Regions from separate parts of the Bacillus sp. LLTC93 genome, predicted to be linked through region 2. Evidence: riboswitches for the same ligand, from Rfam matches in the RefSeq annotation. Region 2 holds a riboswitch; the other holds the start of a gene.
What was found. A riboswitch is a leader RNA that binds a small molecule or an ion and turns the genes downstream of it on or off. The one in region 2 is predicted to bind cyclic di-AMP.

Region 1 (12,015 bases), on a different contig from region 2:
AAGAATGGCATCATCTTCGACTGCTTCTTCTAATCTAGCGATGACTTGTTGCGGTTTAAGTGGTGATGTTGCAACGGATTTTTCCTTATCCATTTCTTCTCGCCACTTCATCATATGCTCTGTACAAGCTTCAAGAAAACCACGCTGTTCTTTATATTCAATATAGGAGGTCAGTTCATGCAAACCATTCTTGCTGTCACTTACTATTCCCACTTCTACCGGATATCTTTTACCGATTTGATCTGGCTTTATATCCAATTGAATGGCAGGTGTGTCCTCCGGTAAGTAATCCCTATATGGAAAGGAGGTTCCGAGCATGATTAAGAGATCACATTCTTCCATCGCTTCATATGCTGGTTTCGTTCCAATTTGACCTAGGTTTCCTAAAAAGTACGGATGCCTGTCTGGAACAACTCCTTTTGCAGGAAGTGTAATGACGATAGGTGCAGCTGCCTTTTCAGCAAATGCAAGAAGCTCTTCTTTCGCATTTTTTAATCCTTTACCTGCTAAGATAACTGGCTTCTTCGCATTGTTAATGAGCTGAGCAGCCTTTAGCAGTTGATCTTTCTTTGGCCGCATCTCTCCCTCTACATAAAGAGGAGATGTATAAACGGGCTTACGCTTAATTTTTTGAGAAAATAAATCATCCGATACGGTGAGAACTGCCACGCCTTTATGGGTATAGGCTGCTTTGATGGCTTGATTTAATAAGTCTGGCAGAGCTTCTGCTGTTTGTACCTGCTGATTAAAGACAGCTACGTCGTCAAACATCCGCTCTAATTTGATTTCTTGAAATGCGTCTCTGCCTACTTCGCTCGAAGCAACCTGCCCTGCAATCGCTAAAACGGGCGCACCATCTGCTTTTGCATCGTATAGTCCATTTAATAAGTGGACAGCACCGGGTCCAGCAATTGATAAGCAAACTCCGAGTTTACCTGTTAGTTTGGCATCAGCCGCTGCTGAAAGTGCTGCCACTTCTTCATGTCTCGTTTGTATGAATTGTATTTGGCTTGATTCATGCCTTAGTTCTTCGATCAATTCGTTTATACTGTCGCCAGGCATTCCATAAATATGTTTCACGCCCCACTCTTCCAGTAGCGCTGTTACTTCTTTTCCTGCGGTTCTTTGCGGCATGTGAGAAAACTCCTTTTTTCTTACTCCATACCACCGCACCCTTTTGATCAAACGTTTCAACTTGCGCCTGTTACTTTTTAAAATGATATGGAAGGGTGGCGACAATAATATCCCGCTTCCATAACAAACGGAATCTTAATAAAAAAGCAGATTGATTATGCAAGATGGTGTGCCATCTTTTTTTCGGGATGAATTGAGGCACGAGCACCATCACTTTATATTGATGCGCATTTGCTTTTGCCTCAATTGTTTCAAGAAATTTATCAAGAGGGTGAATGAGACTTCGATAAGACGAATGTAAAATCACAAGACGCACATCACTATTCAGCTTTTCCCAATCTGCTTCAATTCTCTTGTCTTTCTCTTTATCAAAGGAGACGTGAACCGCTATGACCTGACCTGATAAGGATTTTGCATATTGAACAGATTGTTCGACGACACGAGTTACTCCTGCTATTGGTACGATGACCACGTTTCCTTTGATCTCAACCGGCTCTGTTTCATTCAATAAACGCAGTTGTTCTCCTACAGACAGGTAATGCTTTTTGATGGCATGAAAGATCAATAGAACGATTGGCATGAAAACAAATAATGGCCATACAAGATGGAACTTAGTCAAAATGAGAATCATGAGAACCGTGAAAGAAATAAGTGCTCCCACTATATTGATTGGCATTTTCGTTTTCCAACCCTGTGGTTTTTCACGAATCCACTTTACACACATTCCGGTCTGAGACAAGGTAAATGGAATAAATACACCGACAGCATATAGCGGAATCAGGTGCTCAGTTTTCCCATCAAACAGCCAAATGAGCAGCATGGAGGCTACGCCTAAAAAGATAATGCCATTGGAGTAACCAAGTCGATCTCCTCTTACAGTAAACATACGCGGCATATATTTATCCTTAGCTAAGTTAACAGCCAATAAAGGAAAGGCTGAAAAGCCGGTATTTGCTGCTAGTATCAAAATTAAAGCCGTGACAGCCTGTATGACATAATAGAAAAATGTACGCCCAAATGTGTCTGATGCAATTTGTGACACAACCGTTTCTTCTGGCTTTGGTGAGATGCCAAAGCCAAATGCAAGCAATGTCACACCTACAAATAGAACGGCCAGTAATCCACCCATCATCAGTAATGTTCTCGCTGCATTTTGTGCTGCTGGTTTTTTAAAGGATGGAATCGTATTTGAAATGGCTTCAACTCCAGTCAGAGCAGAACAGCCAGATGAAAATGCTTTTAATAAAAGAAATAATGTAATGCCTGATACATGTGTGCCAAACGCTGTATGCTCAGGTGCTGGCGGCACTTGCCCTGTTAATAGTTTAAAGCCGCCGACTCCAATTAAAATAAGAAGTGAGAATACAAACAGGTACACAGGATAAGCCAAAATAGATGCCGATTCCGTCAATCCACGAAGGTTGAGCACCATAATCACGATGACCAATACAATTGAAATCAAGACGTGATATGGATATAGTGCTGGAAAAGCTGATGTGATGGCATCAGTACCCGCTGAAATGCTCACTGCTACTGTTAAAATATAATCTACCAGCAATGATCCTCCAGCGATCAGCCCGGGTTTTTCACCTAAGTTCCTGCTAGAGACGATATAAGCCCCGCCGCCTTCTGGATAAGCATAGATAATCTGCCGGTAAGATAGAATTAACGCCATTAAAAGAATTAATACACAACCTGCAATCGGGAGTGAGTACCAGAACGCCGCCGCACTGACGACTGATAGAACAATCAAAATCTGTTCTGTACCGTATGCAACTGATGACAATGCGTCTGATGACAATAATGCCAAAGCTTTGATTTTTGATAGTTTTTGTTCTCCTGCTGCCTGTGATTTTAATGGTTTACCAATTAAAATACGCTTCATCAAACTGTACATGTGTTGCCCGCTCCTTTAGTGTCAAACGATTTAAGTTACAAAAGATGGATCGCCAAAAAGACACAGAGGCAATAGAATGCCCCTGTGCCTATAGTTTAGATCACAGGTTGGTCTTTGCTCTCTTTAACGCTTACGAGGTTAGCTGACGGATTCGGGCGCATGAGACTTTGCCCTACCTTAAAAGGATTCACCCCACGTGGTGTTTTATACCACAATTGGTTCCCCCGCTCATCGAAATGATTCAGCGATTGGTCTTTTATAAAAGAGATCATACTCCCGTTTGACACCAAAGTAAAGAGATTTTTTCAAGGTCTTTTGAGCGTTTAAAACTCAGTCTTTTTACGGTTTTTTCGTACGAAATAGATAATCATTGCAAGCACAAAAAGGATTAGTGCAGCTATACATACAAAGTAGATCCAAGACTCGCTGCTGCTTTGTTTTTCACCTGTTTTTAGGTCGCTTGATGCGCTGCTGACCGTTTGATGATTAGAGAACATGTCTTTGTTTTTGCTCTCTATCGCAACTGTTGAAGTCTCCGTATTTGTTTGAAGGAAATGAATCACTTCATTTGAAACGTCAGCTTCAGCTGCATTCATTCCTGAAAAGACCGTCATTGTCTGTTCTTTATTCCAAACAGATGGCTGCGTCCATACAATACGAGCAGTTGTTTCATTGATCATGCCAAAAGAGGATACATCGTATTGATCCTTTTTCGTTGGAACGATCAGATCGCCTGCTTTTTCTTTTAAAAGAGAGAACGTTTGAATGCCCCCGATGAAAATGAGAGCGTGATTTTTCAATTGTTCATTTGTCACATTAGAGGCTTTGATCAAATGATATTGAGCAGCTTCTGGCTGACTAAATGATTCTGTTAGCATCGCCATTTGATTGATCGTTTCACGTTTGATTTGATCTGGCATGATGATCATTGTTTCTTCTTGCTGCGTCATTGAAGTGAAAGGACGCGGCCATGTGGCTAAATCCGGTGTATTACTAGTTGTTCCTTCTGGAATTTGAAGGGAGCTGTTCTTATCAATGAAAATCCAGCCTTCTTCATCCGTATGCCTGCAAGATTCCATGTTTTTAAAACCAGTTGTGACAAATTGCAAATCAATATATTCATTTTTTTGCAGTACCTTTGCATCTACTGGAACCGACACATGATAGAAACCATTTTCATCTTTACTGCCTAGTTTTGTTAGTGGTACGTCGTGCGGTTCGTCATTGATCATCACAGTTAACCGTTCTGTTTTGCTTGCTGCATTAGACTTTTTAAATGACAGATTGAGCTTTGCGCCTGATTTTTGGTTAGCAATCAATGCTTTCGAATAATAGTAGTGATCAGACGCCGTCTTTTTGGTCCCAACAGTGACATCATCTCCACCAAAATCTTTTAGACGAATATGGTGAGATGGCTTAGTGGTTTTAGCTACGACCTTTTGAAGCATTAAGTTCGTGCCAGTGAGTTGACCTGTCAGTTCTGGCTGAGTGAGGACATTGATTTTTTCAGCAATTGTTCTTGGCTGGTCAGCTGTGACAAATAAGACAGGCTGTTCTTTTTTCTTTGCTATCAGGGTTCTAACCGCTAAGGTGAGATGATTGCTTTCTGTTTGAATCTCGGCAGCTTGCTCAATCAATTTCATTCGTCCATTCCAGCTTCCTTTTGCTCCCACAGCAATGGTTGGATGCGCAATTTGCTGGATGTCCTTCTCTTGAATGAGTTTGATGTCTGCTAGGCGATCTTTGTTTTTCAATGTACGGTATATCTTGATGGCGGCTTCTAATTCAGCCTCATCTGGTGTATTTGGAAGCACAATATTTGTTTGCTCTTTCTGATCACCTGTTTGAATGAAAGGTGATGGGAAGCTGTCTAATGTAAGGTCTTTCGTTTGAGTTCCTTTGAATGCCAGCTTACTTTCAGGATATACCTTTAGCCAATTGGCAGGTGTCTCTTGGTTGATACACACACCTTCTTTTAAGACGCCGTAAAATGCGAGCTGAATTCGATGAGATCCTTTTTTCAGTTGTGCTTTGTTTAATTTGATTTGAATCGATTTCTTTTGGTTTTTCCCTGATACGGGGATGGTCTTTTCAATCTCTCCATCAATCATGACAGTGAATGAAGATGGCGAAATGAGTAATGGAGAAGCCTCTATATTCAATGTAAGAGTGCTAGACTCTACTTTTTCTTTGTCAACTTGATAGGAAAATTCAGTACGGTCTTCTTGTCCGTATAAGGTCACCACATCTTCTGTTAAGTGCTGCGTTTCTGCTTTACTTCCTTTTGATGAACGTACCCAATCATCTTTTACCTGTACTTTATTTGATTGCGCCATTGCTTGACCTGTCATGAAAAAAGGCTGAATGGCAAGGGATAAAGCCAATATAAAAATCATCCATTTTACCGATTTCAATTTGTCACCCGCTTTTCTTTTGTTGTTGATCGTAACGCTCTGTTTTGTACCATTTCACTTCTTGTTTCAATAATCGACTCTTCGCCTCTACACATAAGGAGTACACAACAAGCGCAATCCATACTTGAGAATAGGTGAAGTACATGAGAGCCACAATGAGAATGTTCTGTTTGGTCAGCTCTGTTTTCTCAATACTTAATGTAATCATCACTTCTGTTAGAAAGAGGAAGAAGGCCAATCCCCATAGAATCAGTGCAACAGTCCCTACAGATAAGTGAAGATCAACAAATAAGTTCACGATAAATATGCCATTTGAGAGCAGTACACCGAAGAAAAACAAGAAATACGTAAAGAAAAAATAAAACAAATCGAAAATCATTCGTTTTCGTTTTAGCTTCATAAACTGCCTTAAAAATTTAAGTACAACATATTGATTGCCTCTAGCCCAGCGCGTTCGCTGCCGCCACCAGACCTTCCAAGTCTCAGGCTCTTGTTCCCATGTGATCGCAGCAGGGAAAAATCGAATCACATATCCCAGGTTATAAACACGGATCGTTAATTCGGTGTCCTCAGCCAAAGCATGAACATCCCAGCCGCCAAGCTCTTCTAAGATGTGCCGGCGGATCGCGAAGTTTGTGCCTGGTATGGTCGTAATACCAAACCATTTCCATCTCCCGCCCTGCGCCATCCATTGGAAGCATATGGTCTCAATGTTAATGAATTTGGTGAGCAGATTTTTAGTTGCATTGATGACCCTGAATTTCCCGACAACAGCGCCAGCTTTTGGATCATTCAATAATCCAAGAACTAAATGATAGACAGCCTTTTGTTCAGGCGTGTTATCTGCATCGTATACGCAAATAACTTCTCCTGTAGAAGCCTTCAAGCCTTCATTCAGTGCAGTGGATTTCCCCTTTCCTGCAAATGGCGGCTTCGTTTCAATCATATGGACATGATCATATTGCTCACTGAATGATTGTACGATGTCTCCGGTACGATCAGAGGAATTGTCATTAATCACAATGATTTCAAGAAGATGTTTTGGATAGGATAGCTGAACCATTGCTTTTAACGTTTGCCGAATGACCACCTCTTCATTATGAGCAGGAATAAGAATACTGACGGTCGGCAGCTCTTTCCCTTGTTTCGTCCATTTAGGCAGCACTTTTTCGTAGGTTAGATAGTGCTGAAAGCCGCCCTGCATCAGAAACATATGGTATAGGAGCATGATCCAAATCAGTATTAATGAAAGATAAAATAAGACATCAGCCACCTGATTTTCTCTCCTTAAAAATTCGTTTTTTCATTGTCAGCCTTAAATACAATGTGTAAAAAGCAAATGCCACAATAAATAGCAGCACCACGACTGTGAGAATTCGCAGCATATTTTCCATGCCGCTTCTTTTGACTGTTTTTGTTTCTGCTATGTTGGATTGCTGGACTTGAATCTGTCCATTACCTGATGTTTTGATCTGTACATGTTCGGTTTGGACAGTCTGTTTTGTTTTCTTTAAATCCAGCCATTCACTAGAAGGGATCGCCTCCAACTGTGTCATCAGATCCTGTAGACCATCTATGCCCGATTCCACATCATAGGACAGTCCAATCGTGGCAGATTGAATATGTTGCATGGATTGAATCGTCTGTTCCGTCAGAACGTTTGAACCCTCTTGGTCAGACGCTGTATCCACAGGTTGTTCAGGATATAAGGTCATGCCATGGAGCATGGCTGGTGTCGCCATAAATGGCGGTGCACCACTTGTTTTCCATGTGCGATCCGAAAGCTGTACCTGTCCAAATAGACTTGAAACATGCCGAGAAATCACTTGATAGCCTTGTTGAGATATGGCATCATGCGGAACTTCAAATGCAAGTGGATAGAGCCCTTGCTGCGTTAGAAGCTCAATGCCTTTTGTCAGTTTTTCTTCTGTATAGATGACTTCTTGGTGCTGAGCGGATTTGGTATAAGCATCGAAGTCTTTTTCATTTGGAAAATGGCTTTTACTCAGCTTCTTTTCAGCTTTCTTCGATTCATTTGAGGTAATAGACTGATCGTACTTTACATCCCAAAACTCAAAGCCCTGACCAGATTCCTCAGTTCGATACGTACGGCTAAATCCATGAAGAATCACGCTAGCTCCGTTGCTTTGGAATTGTTTCAACACATTCACAAGGTGAGGACGGTCATTCAGTGTCACTTCATCACCTGTTGCCGGATCAATCCATACAGGGGTCACTGCTACAAGAAAAGGAATATGCCGGGCGAATACGTATTGTCCAAGTTCAAGCAACTTCTTCTCGTTAGTGGCTGGACTGATATTCCCTAGCCGTAAGTATTTTGTCGTCACTTGATCAGAAGACGGCAGGAGTGTTTCTAGCACTTCTGCAAGAAGCTTGCTCTGTTGCACTACATCTAACATTCCGATATAAGCCGCACCTTCTATTGTTTGAACCACAAATGGCAGAGCAGCTTGATTTTTCTTCAATAGAAATTCACTTTGCAGATTTGCCCCTTGAACCGATAGTGCTGTGATACCTCTCTCAAGCTGACGATAGGTCTGATCATGTGTACGTTTGATTTGACTGGTGTGATCTTGTTTATGAAAAGTGAGCTTAGAGAATGTGCGTAACTGTTCCGCATTGCATCCAATGGCCATTAAACGTTTAGATTTGTTGATCGCACGAATGGTTTGTTTTGGCAATGCTTTCTTTACTTCACCGATATAGATGACTTGCTGAAATTCATTGAGCTTCTTTTTAGCCATTTGTTCATCGGATACAATCGTCGTTCGTTTGGTAAAATGACCGACGAGTAAATCAAGCATATGAACAGCTGGGGTCACTTCACCCGATTCTGTCGAATAAATAATAAGGGTATTCGGCTGCGCAACATGAGCTTCGGCTGAATATATGTGTTTGAACGAGAGCATCAAAAAAAGAGCGATCAACAAACAGCATTTCATCAAAGGATTAAAGTTCATTCATCATCATCTCGTTTTCTAGTTCTTCTAAAAATTGCTCTGGTGTACGATAAGCCGAGCTGCTTGTTAAATGACAGACATGAAATGTCAGGGTCACCTCACGACCGTTTAGTAAGACATGCGTTTGCAGTTTATCCTTTAGCTTATCAAGGACGACAGAAACGTTTTCTTCAGGTGTGTGGGTGAGCATCAGACCCATTCGTTCTTCGGATAATCGAAATTTCTTATCGGTTTCTCTCACACTCTCGCGGATCTTGATACTCAATTGCTGAAAAAGGTGCTGCATTTCTTTTTCGCCATATAACGATTTGAATTCTGCTGCGTAGTGCATATGAAGAAGGATAAAGACAAATGGCTGTTTGTATCGTTCTGCCCGTTTCATTTCCTCGGACAATTCCAGCTTCATCCGCTCTGCATTGTCAAACCCTGTTGTCGAGTCAATCGCCACAAATTGTTTGATTGCCTGCTTTTGTTGTTCAATGGTGTGACGCATCGTCTTGATACGCTCATGCATGTTCCCTGCTGAAATAGCGAAAAAGAGGAGTGCCACGCCCCAGATCACCACATCTTGCAATGTTTGATTGGTAAAGAGCGGATTCGTGTGTCCAAGCTCTGTAAAGAACATGACACTTCCTATAAAGAACAAAATAAGTAAGGTGAAAATTAATGCTGGTAAAATACCAAATAAAATGCCGCATCCTAACACGACAAATGTCAGCGCGATGATCATGAAGCTCTCCGCATCATGTACGTTTAAGTAGCCCATAAACAAAATAAGACCTGCAAACGTGAGGAGCAGAGAATAATACAAGCGATACGTATTACTGAATAACCGATTCATTTAGAAGCTCCCTTTCTGCAATAAGAGGCAATAAATTATCAAATGAGTGTGTTTCTTTTTCGTTCATGTATCCTCCGTAATAAGGCTTGAGAGGATCTTGGATTTGTAATTCTTTCATTCGGTGATAGACATCTTTTGCAAAATCCAGCTCTCCTTGATTGAGAGCATATAAGATCACCAGTGCATATACCGAAGGCGATTCATACGTCACAGCTGGCTTCAATGAGTTCAGCTCATATCGTCCGTACAGTTTTCCTTCTTCTTGAAAATTCGTTTTTAGCCATTTCATGATCTCAGATGTATCAACCTGTGCATGTTCGGCATGGAGAGCCGTATAAAGTTGATCAATCAAGTTGATTTCTTGATCAAATGAGTAGGCTTTTTTCGCTATGTCATAGGATTTAGGAAAGAACCCTTTTTGTCTCGGTGCATTTTTTAGAATGGCCAATTGGTTGATCATCGTTTGTTTCGTGAATATTTGGAGGGATACCAATTCTTTGATTGCTTTTGGGTCCATATATGAGAGTGTGATTGTGTGTGAAGTTTGCTTTGTCGATGCATCATAATAATCGGTGAGTATGCCCTTGAACATGTTGTTGTCTTTTAGCGCTTGTGCGATTTCTTTCGCTGTGGTCTGATATGCTGACTTCTGCCACAATTGATCTGCCTTTTGAAGTGCTGCCACTACACGTAAATCATCGACTAAAGCATTGACCTTACTTTTTTGTTGTGATTCAATTTGCCAGCTGAGAAGATCATGATTTAGTAAGAATTGAGTGTGCAGGACGTCTACCTGTTGGTCAAAAGATGGTTGATCTTTTTTTTGAACAAGATAATCCATCCAAAGTCCAAGCGATTCAGATAAGTAAATATGCTGCTCTGCAAAAGAGGTGCGAATCATCCCTTGGTCTGTCATTAAGTGATGAGTGATAAAGTATTCTCCCGGCAATACCGGCTGTACTGATTCTGGATGAGCTGGCTCTTGCTGCTGTTTCCAGGTACATCCGCCTAGAAGAATCACAATAAGTATAACGATAGCTGTACGATGTATGGATGTATCCATTCGCGTCCCCTTTCATCTCCCAGTTTTGTTAGCTCTAACGATTTATTATAGAGCGTTTCTGTTTAAATTCAAATAAATATTTTATACCAAATTACGAGCCTTTTCGCATAGTTACTCCCAATTTCAGAAAAAAAAACCTGCCGATATGCTTGATTTTAATAAAAAACCCATGCGATTTCGCACGGGTTTTTACACAACTATTGATCTAATTTTAGTTTCTTTAATTGTTCAGCTAGTGCGTTATTGATCGGTTCTTCCACTTTGTTTTGTTTCTTCATATATTTAGACACATCGTGCTTACTGGCTCGTTTTTGATTGGATTGTGATTTGCGTTTCTCGAAAACAGACAGCTTCTCTCTATGTCCGCACACACAAGCAAAGATTTTGCCATCGCCTTCTCCGCGCAGCTCGAGTTTTTTATGACAGTTCGGGCAGCGTGCATTTGTTTTCTTCGCCACGTTTTTTCGGTGTCCACATTCCCGATCCTGACAGACGAGCATTGTGCCATTTTTCCCGTTCACTTTCAGCATGAGTTTTCCGCAGTCAGGACAATGGGTTCCAGTGACGTTGTCATGCTTAAATGTTTGGTTCGTCTGTTTGATTTCAGTCACTGCTTGTTTTGCATATGACTTCATTTCACTCATAAATTGAGAAGCTTTCAATTGGCCTTTCGAAATTTTTGAAAGCTTTTGTTCCCATTCAGCAGTTAAAGCAGGGGACTTCAAGTCTTCAGGCACTAAAGAGAGGAGCTGCTTCCCTTTTGATGTGATGAAGATGTCTTTGCCCTTTTTCTCAATTAAGAAGCTATTAAACAGCTTTTCAATGATATCGGCTCTTGTTGCCACTGTTCCTAGACCACCCGTTTCACCAAGGGTTTTCACTAGGTCCTTTTCCTGGTTCTGCATAAATGCCGCCGGGTTCTCCATTGCAGATAAAAGGGTCCCTTCATTAAAACGGGCAGGAGGCTTCGTTTCTCCTTTTGTTTCTTTCAGCTGTCGTACTTCAAGGGACTGGCCTTCTGAGAGTAGCGGCAGATGCTGATCTGCTTCGGTTGATTCCTCGTCTTCATAGGAATCATCGTACACGGCTTTCCAGCCAGCTGATTGCACGGTTTTCCCTTTTGCTGTGAACGTTTCACTGCCTATCTTGGCGATAACAGTTGTTTCCTCGTACTCAAAAGGTTTCATAAGAACCGCAAGGAATCGTTTGGCAATCAGATCATATAATTTACGCTCTTTATCACTTAATACACCAGGATACAGCTCTTCCTCGGTTGGAATGATCGCATGGTGATCCGACACTTTGGCATCGTTGACGAAGCCTTTGTGCGCGTTAATACCTGATTGTAAAATACGGTTCACATGTTGTGCGTACGGTCTGACGTTCATTCCTTTTAACCGATCCTTTAATGTGGGAACGATATCCGCTGAAATAAAACGTGAATCTGTACGCGGGTAGGTGACAAGCTTATGCTGCTCATAAAGCCGTTGAAGGGTAGACAGTGTTTCTTTCGCCGAAAAGCCATAGCGTTTGTGGGCGTCACGCTGCAATTCTGTCAGGTCATATAACCCTGGAGCAAAGGCCTTTTTGGCTGCTTTTTTCAGCGCGTCAATCACTGCCGGTTTTCCTTTGCAGCCTGCCAAGCGCTCTTTAATCAGATCCTCTTGGAATGTACGGTTTTGCTT
Region 2 (12,015 bases):
ATTCAAACTCCTTCTAATTGCTGTTTCAGTAATCTCGTGAATGATCATTAAAAACTGCCCTTTTCTGAAAGGACAGGTCCATTATATACAAAGCCCGAATTACCCTACATTATATCTTACCATTACACTATTTGTTTTTCAACAAGACAGAAATGGATATATCTACTGCTCCACAATGACAGATTCACCTTCACTTTGATCTCCGTCCATCCATTTCCACCTTTCTAACAGTTGAATTTTTCCGTTATCCAGCTGCTTAGGTGTGGAATGACAGGACCCGCTCCTCATGCTACCGTCCTTGCCCACATGGTGGTATCTAAAATGAAGTGTTCCATCCTCTTTCACTGTTCCTACAAGTACGCCAGATACAATACTGCCGCCCTGATATGTCCCCGTTAATATATTCCCGTCCTGACGATATTGAAATATGGTTCCTTCTGATACTTCCCCATTACTCGAATTAGACTGCGGGATAAAGGTTTTTCCGTCATATTGAAGCAACCGAATCGACCACCTTTTCTTTCCTATTGTAACATAGGCCTGTCACTGATTCGACAAAAATGTTGCAGATTTTAACAAGTGGGATTCAATTTATATTAGTTTAGCCACATTTTCGCTTTTCTATATATTAAATTGCTTTTTTTAGAAATTGTTCTACTTTCTCAAACAATTGCTGTGCACATGGCTCGTGACAAACATGATGTTTACAGTCAGGTAAATAAAACATTTCTTTCTGGCGAGATGGGATTTTATGATAAATAAATTCTGCGCTAGAAGCGGGAACAATCCCGTCGCTTTCCCCTTGAACAATTAAGACGGGCAGATGAAGTTTCTCCAGGGAGCTCTTCGTTTGTTTGACCAGCTTCATAAATTCTACAGCAGCTGATAGCGGCGTGCTCGTTAGCTTATGACGATACCGATCATACAAGGGGTTCGTATCAATCAACCCAGACAAAGATTCCTTCACCATCTGCCTTGTGTCTTGGATCATCTGTTTTGGGTTCACATATTTTGCCGCAGCACTTAAAAGGACAAGGCGGGCAACCGGATACTTCGCAGCTAAGTAAGAAGCAATCATCCCGCCCATTGAAAAGCCGACCAAATAAATGGTGTCACAAGTTCGGTAGAGGGATAAAAGTTCTAGTTCAGCTGTCGCAATCCACTCTTGATAAAGAATGCCTTTTAACTGAAGTTCCTTCCCATGACCCGGAAGCGTGACAGACTGCACGTTCCAATCTGTCGTCTGCTTTAAATACTGTGCCAGCGGTTCTACCTCATAAGGGGCTCCAGTAAAACCGTGTATACATAGACAGCCAATCATTCTGTCACCTTCTTTGCCGCTAACTTTTATAGTGCAGTAATGACTTCTTCCAATCTCATGCCGCGTGAGGCTTTGACAAGAACAACATCGTCAGGTCCTGCCACTTCAGCTAGTTTTTTCTTCAGTTCCTCTTTGTCCATACATGAGAACACGCGCGCGTCTCCAAATGCTTTCTTCGCTCCTTCAGCAATGAATGCACCAAGACGTCCATACGTCATGACATGATCAATAAACTCAGGCTTGATGTATCGACCTAGTTCATAATGATACGTTTCTTCTTCGCTTCCCATCTCAAGCATATCACCAAGTACTAGAATGCGATTGGCGAAACCGTCCATATCTCCTACAAGATCAATCGCCGCTTTCATGGAAGTAGGACTCGCATTATACGCATCGTTTATGACCGTGATTCCTTTCTCTGTTGTAAACAGCTCAAGACGCATCCCTGTCAATTTCGTTTGCATCAACCCTTGGGTTATTTGTCTTTCATTCAGCCCAAAATGCTGGCCAATGGCAATAGCAGCAAGCGCATTCTTCACATTATGTTTCCCTAATACAGGAATGAGAAACGCCTGAGCGTACCCTTCGACTTGAAATTCAGTTCCTTCTGCAAGCTGATTGATGTGATTCACTCTGATATCACAGTCCTCTGCTTCTCCAAAGGTTTTCACGTTGTGAGTTAGTGCATTCGCTCTTTCGCGAAGCAAGGGCTCATCTCCTAAGTAATAAAAAACGCCATCCTCTTTTAACCCTTTTGTGATCTCACATTTTGCATCGGCAATTGCTTCTCTTGATCCTAAATCTTGCATATGAGATTCTCCGACATTGGTGATGACTGCTGCATCAGGCTCAGCAAGGCTTGACAAAAACTCAATTTCACCTTTTGCACTCATGCCCATCTCCAAAACAGCGATCTCTGTTCCTTTTGGCATCGCAAGAATGGTGAGCGGAAGGCCGATATGATTATTAAAGTTGCCATCTGTTTTATGGACTTGATACGCCGTTTGTAATACTGAATGAATCATGTCTTTCGTTGTTGTTTTTCCATTACTTCCAGTAATACCGACAACACGAGGGTTTTCTTCTTTCAAGTATGCTTTCGCCAGCTGTTGCAGTGCAGCCAGTGTATCCTCTACAAGAATGACTGGAACGCCTTCTGGCGGATTGGCTTCTTTTTGATCCCAAAGAACAGCTGCAGCTCCAAGCTCCACTGCTTTTGAAGCAAATGTGTGACCGTTAAAATGTTCTCCAATAAGCGGGATAAACAGTGCACCTTTCGATACTTTTCGTGTATCTGTTGTCACTCCGTGAATCTGCTCTTCGCCAAAAGATTGATTAGATAGTGTTCCACCAGCCATTTGGGCGACTTGTTTCACTGTACGTTTGATCATGTTTTTTCGCCTCTCTTTCTCATTTCACGTTTGAAGGAAAAGAGACACTACCTATAGGATAGTGTCTGCTTGTTGCCCACATTAAAAAGTTGTTTTAATGGTTTGTTTTTCTTGATGGCGTTCAATTGCAAGTGACACCAGCTTTTCAATCAACTCAGGATACTCTACACCAGTATGTTTCCAAAGCAGCGGGAACATACTGAATGGTGTGAATCCAGGCATTGTATTCACTTCATTGATCAGCACTTTGCCTTCCTCTGTTAGGAAGAAGTCTGCACGCACGAGGCCAGCTCCATCAATGGCTTTAAATGCATTAATCGCCATATCGTGAATCGTCTTGTATTCATCCTCTGAAACACTAGCAGGAATGATCAAGTCTGTATCGCCATCTTCATATTTTGCTTTGTAGTCATAAAAATCTGTTTTAGGTGCAATTTCACCAACAACAGAACATTTCGGCTCGTCATTTCCTAATACACCAATTTCGATTTCTCTTCCAATGACGCCTTCTTCTACGACAACACGACGATCATATTGGAAAGCCAAATCAAATGCTGCTTGAAGCTCTTCTTTGCTGCGACATTTACTAATTCCAACACTTGATCCCATGTTGGCAGGTTTCACAAAGCATGGATAGCCTAGTACTTGCTCCACCTGTTCTAAGCTGTCTGATGTTGTTTTCTCATAGTCTTTTTTATTGAAGGAAAGGTGCTTTGCTTGTGCAAGTCCTGCTTGCGCAAAAACATCTTTCATCATGACTTTATCCATACCCGCAGCAGAAGCGAGAACGCCGTTACCGACATACGGGATATTTAACAGTTCAAGTAAACCTTGCATCGTTCCATCTTCACCATTTGGTCCGTGCAGCAATGGGAAGACGACATCAATCTTCTCATCAGCTGATGTAGGCTGTGGAAACATGCTCTCATTTAAAGAAGTTGGTAAAAACGTCTTTGCGTTTTGTTCAAATTGAAGCATTTTGACGTTTGATACTGGTTCAGTGAGTTTTTCTCCTCTTAGCCATTCGCCCTCTTCTGTAATATAAATTGGATGTATATCGAACTTCTCAGTGTTAAGTGCTTTTGTTACTGCAAGGGCTGTTTGCAGTGATACATTATGTTCGGCTGACTTTCCGCCGTAAACCAATCCTAAACTTATTTTCAATGGATACTCCCCCCACTAAAATTCATCTTTACTATCTTATCACTTTCAAGCGAAAATGCTCTAATTTATTTTTCTTGTTACGGAATTGAAATGATTTGTAAAGGTTGTAAGCGCCCCCCAAGCATTTGTATGTCATTCGCCTTTATTTTATATTAAAATGACATTGAAAAGGAGTTGTGACAAATTGAAAAAAATCACAAGTACTGAACAATTCAATGAAATCATTCAATCAGACAAAGAAGTCATCGTTAAATTCTTTGCGACATGGTGTCCTGATTGCACAAGAATGGACATGTTCATTCCAGACATTTTAGAGGCTTATGCTCACCATGAATGGTTTGAAATAAACAAAGATGACTTCCCTGAATTAGCGGAAACCTATCAGGTCATGGGTATTCCCAGCCTGTTAATTTTCAAAAATGGTGAAAAAACAGGTCATTTACACAGTGCAAACGCAAAATCACCCGAAGAAGTGACAGAGTTTCTTCAAGAACACGTTTCATAATTGATAATAATGAAAGACATCAGCAAACTCTTGCTGGTGTCTTTTTCATTTCTTCTCTATCCTCTTTTATCAAATCCCTACATAAGACGAGAAGTATGGCCAAAACGTTTCAACGAAGAAAAGAATGTTTTCTATGATGCCACGACAAGAATTGACAGCGAATTATTTCCTGGGAAAGAATTCAAAGTCGATAGGGCTGGGAATATGTCGGTTACGTGAATTTTCTGAATTGAATCTTTACTTCTGACATTTGACTTTGTATAATGAAATTGCTAGCTAATTGAAAATGATTATCAATTTCATCTATGTGAAATCTTATAAATACCCATTCTTATAAAGGAGCGATGAGTCACATGTCTAAGAAAAAGATCAAAACATACCAGCAATTGATTGAAGAGAACAAGAAAGCGATCATGCGCGATCCTAAGATGATGGAAAGTATATACGAAACCATCGACAAAAAGCATCAGAAGCAGCTTGCAGCTGCTGGACGTGAATCATGAATACAAAATGAGCAGTCAAAAGCTGGCTGCTCTTTTGTTTGCCTCAATAGAAATAAAAAAGCCGATAAAATCGAATAACAGATTTTATCGGCTTTTGTTTTAATGTGATTTCACTACACGGTCCTGCTTCATTCCTAAGTAAATGAGCATATACGTGAGATAGCCCATTGTCATCGTTAAACCACCGAAAAAGAATTGAGAAAATACAGGTTCCTCAAATGTCGTGACGGCAGCAAGAATGATCCAGCTCGCATATAAATAAACCATGAACCACTTCATGTTTCTTTTAAGTGTATACAGAAAGAAAAGACCGGCTAATGAAAAGATCCCTAGCGCTAGTCTGAAATAAACAAGATGATCAAACTGGAAGGCAAAAGACACAAACGAAAACGACAGCAGCAACAAAATGGGTAAAGCCGTAATGAAATTTTTCACGATAGTGCCACCTCCATGACTCCTCTTTATTATAAGACAAAATCAGTCGGTTATCGTGAAATACAGACTCGTTTTCACAAAGATGTCACGAATTTTTCTTGTTATTTGACACAATTTTTACACATTTACATCACGCTTCCAAAAAAGGAACCAAGCCGTTCCAACAAAGAAAACAAAATGCGCCCCTACAATGAATAAAGAAAACAAAGGACTCATTCCATCAAAAGGCGGCGGTCCTTGAAAGCTGTATTGGGTAAAGTCCGTATTGGCAAAAAGCAGGATTTTCCCCCACTGATTTTCAAAGAGAGACATGATGGGCACAAGTGATTTTGCCGCATATAAAACAAAGAATGAGGTGACAAGCGCAATCAGGCTGTTCCTAAATAAACTGGAACACATAAAAGCAAAGCTTGCCATCATGACCACTTCCACCCACTGTGATCCGATGACTGCAAACGTATGCTGAAATAACCGTCCCGTACTTTCATCAAATCCAGTACCAAAGAAAATAAGGCCAAATAGAAAAGCTAGCACGTAATAAAAAACAAACAGGTAGATGACCGCTAGCACAAGTGTCATATATTTTGACAGAAAAATATGCAGCCTTGTCTTTGGACGGATGAATAAGAACTTGATCGTCCTTTTTTGAAACTCTGTTGAGATCAGTGTCGCGCCAATGACGACAGCGAGCACTTGTAAAATAAACACGACGTTTGTGGAATAGGCAAAATAGTTCGCGGCCGTGTCTTGTCCACCAATGCTGGATATGACTCGTTTCAAGGTTAAAGCCATCGCCATCTGAAAGACAACGATCAATCCGAGTGCAATGAATGTGATCTTTTGCCTCATGATTTTTTTATGCTCATTTTTGATCAGTTGAAGCATCTGCTGTCCCGCCTTCCGTCCATTTCATAAAGGCCTCTTCAATGGATTGTTTTTGAGGCGTCATTTCTAGTACATCAAACCCTGCCAACACGAGTTGTCTGTTAAGCTCTGACACACGCTCTTTGTTCAGTTGAAGCAGTACCTGGTCTCCATTTCGTTCATATGTATATCCATTTCTGTCGAGCCATGAAGCGGCCTTTTCTACTGGCTGAATATTCATCAGCACCTGCTCTTTGCCTTCCATGTCCCGGAGATTTGCACTCGCTCTGATCTGTCCTTTTTGAATGATGATCATACGGTCACATAACTCTTCTACCTCATGCAATAAATGCGTGGCAAATAACACGGAGGTTCCTTCTTCTTGTACGAGCGTTTGCAAGTGCTCGCGAAATTCCTTCATTCCTGCGGGATCAAGCCCATTTGTCGGTTCGTCTAAAATCAGCAAATTGGGCTGATGCAATATGGCTTGTGCAATTCCAAGCCTTTGTTTCATCCCCAATGAATACGTCTTGACCTTCTGATGAATGGCGTGCTCCAGACGAACTCTTTTCACCACTTCATGAATGCGGTCCTCGGAAACTCCATCGTACATCGCCGCATACAGTTCAAGGTTTTCAAAGCCTGTTAAATACGAATAAAACTCAGGATTTTCTATGATGGCACCAACAGATGACATCGCCTTTAGAAATTCATGATCCTGAGAATATCCATTGATCATGATTCGGCCATTGTTTTTTTTCATCAAGCCCACGATCAGCCTAATCAAGGTCGTTTTTCCAGACCCATTTGGTCCAAGTAAACCGACAATCTCTCCCTGCCCAATCTCCATAGAAATATCTTGCAAAATCATATGTCGGCCAATTTGTTTATCGACTTTCTCTACTTTTAGAACAGCAGACTGCAAAGTGGTTCCTCCTTCTGATGTAAAGCCTATGGCGGCATGTTAGACCGCTCATTCTGTTAAAAGTATATCACGCAAAACAAGAAGCTCCATGAAAAAAAGGGCTGATCCAGTCAGCCCTCAGATTGATGACAAAGGGCTAAAATGATCTTTATTTTAGCTCTTTGTCTTTTTTTTCAGCGTGATATGAAAACCCTTGAAGTCTAGGAAGGCCGAGTACTGGAGCGGAGCGAATTTGATATTCGTGAGCACCAGCACGCAGAACTGACACCGAATGCGAGGGTTTGTCTTCACGCTGAGGGCTGATCCAGTCAGCCCTTCATTCATATTACATCGATAAGTTAGGTGATGAGTCTTGCTCATGTTTTTTCTCAGTTTCTGTCACAATCACCGCACATGCTGCGTCACCTGTAATATTAACTACGGTTCTTGCCATATCTAATAAGCGGTCAATACCAAGGATGAGCGCAATGCCTTCAACAGGTAGCCCCACAGAATTCAATACCATGGCCAGCATGATGAGACCTACTCCTGGAACACCCGCTGTGCCGATACTGGCCAAAACGGCTGTTAAGACAACGGTAATCAATTGAACAAGCGTCAGCTCCACCCCATATACTTGAGCGATAAAAATGGTCGCGACCCCTTGCATAATCGCCGTACCATCCATATTAATGGTTGCACCAAGAGGCTGAACAAAACTTGAAATCGGCTCTGGCACCTTCAAACGTTTCTGCGCTGTTTCCATTGACACCGGCAGGACTGCGTTACTGCTTGATGTACTAAATGCAACAACCATCGCTGGAGAAAATCCTTTGAAAAATGCCATCGGATTTCGTTTAGCTAAAATGGCGACAGTTGATCCATAGGTCAGGAAGAAATGCAGCACGAGCGCAATGAAAACGACCGAGAAATAGAGCCCCATGGCTTTCATAGCATCTAGCCCCTGACTGCCAATGGCCGTTGCGATCAAACCGAATGTCCCGTACGGTGCGAACTTCATCACAACACCGACAAGATACATCATTAATTCATTTCCTTGTTCAAACAGCTTCAGCAAGCCTTCCGTTTTTTTACCGAGCATGGCAATACCAAGACCCAAAAATATACAGAAAACAATAATTTGAAGCATGTTACCTTCGACTAAAGATTGGACTGGATTGGTTGGAATAATGTTGAGAAGTGTCTCTGCCATTGATGGCGCTTCCTCTGCGGTATAATCAGCCGATTTCGTATCAAAATTGCCGAATGATCCCGGCTTGATGAGTAAGGCCAGTGAAATGCCAATGACAAGGGCAAATGTGGTAGTGAGTAGAAAGTAAGTAATGGTTTTTGCTCCGATTCTGCCAAGCTTTTTCGGATCACCCAGGCCTGCCACTCCAAGTGTGATGGAAAAGAATACAATCGGCACAACTAACATTTTAATCAGGTTTAAGAAGATTTGACCTAGAGGTGTGAATAGATAGGGATCTAACACTTTGAATACATTTGGAGCAAAAATGTTGAGCAGAAGTCCTGTGATTGCACCAATAATTAGGGCAATGATAATTTTCGTCGCTAGCTTCAATAAAATCTCCCCTTCCTCGTCAAAAAGGCCCACAAGAGAGTTTTCTCGTGGGCCTGCGTGTCCATACATGTACCACCGTTCACTCTCTTCACGCTGATGAGGTTAGCTGACGGGTTAGGACGAAGAGATGTCCTTTTTTCTCATCAAAGAAAAATTCACCCCAAAATAATGGGTCCCCCATTCCTTTAGAAGGATTAAGCGTGTGGTAATATGATATTTTCATACCATTTATACCTTATTTTTAGAAAATTGTAAACAGGTTCATATGAACTTTTTAATTACTTTCTTCCTTATTTGTGACCTCCAAAATGTCTAAAATAAACACAAAGATTGGGATACCGATAATGAGTCCCCAAATGCCAATATAGTGTTCAGAGAAAATCAGCACAATAAATGTGAAGAAAATAGGGAGTTCTGTTTTAGCTGACATGAGCTTTGGATTTAAGAAATAGGCTTCAATTGCATGGATGATAACGATGACCAGCACAATATAAAGGACATACATTCCGCCTCCAAGTGTATATGCAATGATGCTCAATGGAATGAGAGAGATGACCACACCCGCTACAGGAATTAAGCCTAGCAAAAAGACCATGACCGCTAATCCAAACAACTGCGGAAAGCCCATAATGCCAAGCGCAATTGTCGTTAAGACACAGTTAACGGTGGCAATGATAAACTGTGCTTCAAGTACCTTCCCAAACGTTCTGGAGAATTTACGTCCAAAGAAAGCAATTTCATGATAGAACACGGAGATTTTACTCGTTTTGAACTTGTTCATGAATTGGATGAGACGTTCCTTTTCGAACAGGAAGAACATGCTTAATATTAAGGACATAATGACCTGGATACTGAACGTGCTGAAATCTGTTAAGTATGTATAGAGGAAATTAAACCCTTTCTCAAAATAAGATGATATTTTGATATCTCCGAATACGTTGGTGATGACGTCAAAGAAGGGTAAATCTTGTGGATGATCTGCAATTTTCTTTCCTAAATGAAATAACTGCTCTACCTGTTTGGCGATGATTGGCACAAAAACGAAGCCGCCAAACGTCAATCCACCAGCCAGGAGAATATACAAAAGGGTAATGACCGATTTCTGTCCTATTTTTAGGAAGTGATTTAAAAAGCCTCTAATGACCTCTTCTAACCGATTCATCAAAAAGGTGAATATGAAGGTCAGGAGAATTAAATTCATCATTCCTCTTAATAGATATAATACTGTGGCTAATACTACAAATACTGAAAACCGTTTAACACCGGGTTTTTCGAACAATTTTAAAAATGCCGCCATTACGTTCCACACCTGCCAGGACTAAAGTCTATTTTTCATCGGATCTGATATATATTATATCGGACCTTTCTGTAAATTATATAACAAAAGGTCAAAGAGGTCTTACGATTCGCCCTAATTTTATCAAGCTTTTATGTTTTTTCTTTTCATCACAAAAAAACCGAACCCCATGTAGAACATAAGGTTTCGGTTTTTGGTTGTTTTTATACTAAACGGCTTGCTTGATATTCCGCATTTCTTGAAGCGCTGTTTTACTCTTCGCTTCGTCAAATTCACCTTCACTTTTAGCTACAACAATGGTTGCGATTCCATTTCCAATCAGGTTTGTAATGGCTCTTCCTTCACTCATGAATCGGTCAACCCCAAGCAGCAGTGCAAGGCCCTCAAGCGGAATGACCTGAAGTGCAGCAAGTGTAGATGCCAGCACGATAAATCCACTTCCTGTGACCCCTGCCGCTCCCTTTGATGTGAGCATGAGAACAAGGATAATGGTGATCTGCTGACCGATAGACAGATCCACACCAAAAACTTGTGCTAAGAAGACTACGGCCATCGATAAGTATATTGAAGTTCCGTCTAAGTTAAAAGAATAACCTGTTGGAATGACAAGTCCAACAACCGACTTAGAACAGCCATAGCGTTCCATTTTATCCATCATTCTTGGCAGCACTGATTCTGAAGAACTTGTGCCAAGGACAATTAAAATTTCATCCTTGATAAATCGTAGATAACCGAACAGGCTGAAACCATACATTTTACAAATGATGTTCAGCACAACGAAGATGAACAGGAACATGGTCATATAAACGGAGAGCATCAGACTCGCCAGCGGTTTAATCGAAGCCAAACCAAAGTGTCCGATCGTATAGGCCATTGCCCCAAATGCACCGAGTGGCGCTGCACGCATGATATATCCAATGATTTTGAAGAAGACGAGTGACAGCTTATCAAGCCATTCGATGATTCCTTTCCCCTTCTCGCCGAGTGCCGCAAGAGCAACACCGAATAAAATAGAGAAGAATAAGACCTGTAAAATATCTCCCTTCGCAAAGGCATCTACCATGTTAGATGGCACAATGTGTGTCACAAATTCCATCCAGTCGATACCCTGTCCCCCATTTTGGGTATACTGCGAAACATCCCCTTTTTCAAGCTTACTATAGTCAAGACCTGCTCCCGGCTTCATGATATTAACAACAAAAAGACCGATGACCAGAGCAAGCGTTGTCACGACTTCAAAATAAATAAATGCTTTTCCCCCAACTTTTCCAACCTTTTTCATATCCCCCATCTTGGCAATACCAAGAACGATGGTTAAGAAAATAATTGGTGCGATCACCATTTTGACTGCATTGATAAATGTGTCACCAAGCGGCTTCATTTCTTTCCCGACGTTTGGCCAAACCATTCCGACAATGATCCCGATAATGACAGCTGCAATGACCTGAAATGTCAGGTTCTTAAAAAGCCTTTTCATAAAAAATCAACTCCCTCACCCTTTGATGTAAACGCTTAACTGTTATCTGTAGGTAAATGATAGCGATTTCATCAAAGGCTGTGAAGCTTATGGACATATCGTACATTTTGGTCTTTTTGGTCTCTTAGTCGGAATGTACGATATATTTGTTCACAGGCCGACCTATCCCGCCATATTGCATATCTAATTTCAGCTCACCTTCTTTGACAAGGAAGTCTAAATACCGGCGTGCCGTGACACGGGCAATGCCAAGCGCATTAGCGACTTCCTCAGCGGATAGCGCGCCTTCTTGCAAACGCATATAGGCTTTAATTTCGTTCATCGTATGCACATTCAGCCCCTTAGGGAGCCATGTATTTTCCTGCTTCACGGCAGGCTTTCGTATGATATCATCCAGCATCTCCTGAGAAAATTCTGCTGCGGTGCGAATTTTCGATTTAAATGCTTTATAGCTTTCAAGCGATTCTTTCATTCGTTCAAATTTGAACGGTTTAATAATATAATCCCGCGCACCATTTTGAAGCATGACGCCAATTGTCTCTTTGTCCTTCGCTGCAGAAATCACAATC

Region 1: another riboswitch for cyclic di-AMP. It lies ahead of C6W18_RS15245 (APC family permease); the one in region 2 lies ahead of C6W18_RS18300 (dicarboxylate/amino acid:cation symporter).

Annotation. Positions count from the first base shown of each region.
Region 1 is NZ_PVME01000004.1:323,671-335,685, reverse strand. It holds gene C6W18_RS15250 (pyruvate oxidase) at 1-1,134, opposite strand, end outside; gene C6W18_RS15245 (APC family permease) at 1,205-3,031, opposite strand; cyclic di-AMP (ydaO/yuaA leader) riboswitch at 3,144-3,288, opposite strand; gene C6W18_RS15240 (cellulose biosynthesis cyclic di-GMP-binding regulatory protein BcsB) at 3,355-5,445, opposite strand; gene C6W18_RS15235 (glycosyltransferase family 2 protein) at 5,450-6,673, opposite strand; gene C6W18_RS15230 (DUF2334 domain-containing protein) at 6,711-8,426, opposite strand; gene C6W18_RS15225 (GGDEF domain-containing protein) at 8,416-9,267, opposite strand; gene C6W18_RS15220 (glycosyl hydrolase family 8) at 9,248-10,330, opposite strand; gene C6W18_RS15215 (DNA topoisomerase III) at 10,528-12,015, opposite strand, start outside.
Region 2 is NZ_PVME01000010.1:8,650-20,664, reverse strand. It holds gene C6W18_RS18345 (avidin-fold protein) at 163-501, opposite strand; gene C6W18_RS18340 (alpha/beta hydrolase) at 629-1,321, opposite strand; gene C6W18_RS18335 (UDP-N-acetylmuramoyl-tripeptide--D-alanyl-D-alanine ligase) at 1,348-2,712, opposite strand; gene C6W18_RS18330 (D-alanine--D-alanine ligase) at 2,794-3,876, opposite strand; gene C6W18_RS18325 (thioredoxin family protein) at 4,061-4,381, shown strand; gene fbpB (Fur-regulated basic protein FbpB) at 4,735-4,884, shown strand; gene C6W18_RS18315 (hypothetical protein) at 4,984-5,319, opposite strand; gene C6W18_RS18310 (ABC transporter permease) at 5,437-6,204, opposite strand; gene C6W18_RS18305 (ABC transporter ATP-binding protein) at 6,182-7,108, opposite strand; gene C6W18_RS18300 (dicarboxylate/amino acid:cation symporter) at 7,434-8,672, opposite strand; cyclic di-AMP (ydaO/yuaA leader) riboswitch at 8,748-8,883, opposite strand; gene C6W18_RS18295 (AI-2E family transporter) at 8,947-9,969, opposite strand; gene dctP (C4-dicarboxylate transporter DctP) at 10,178-11,446, opposite strand; gene C6W18_RS18285 (response regulator) at 11,571-12,015, opposite strand, start outside.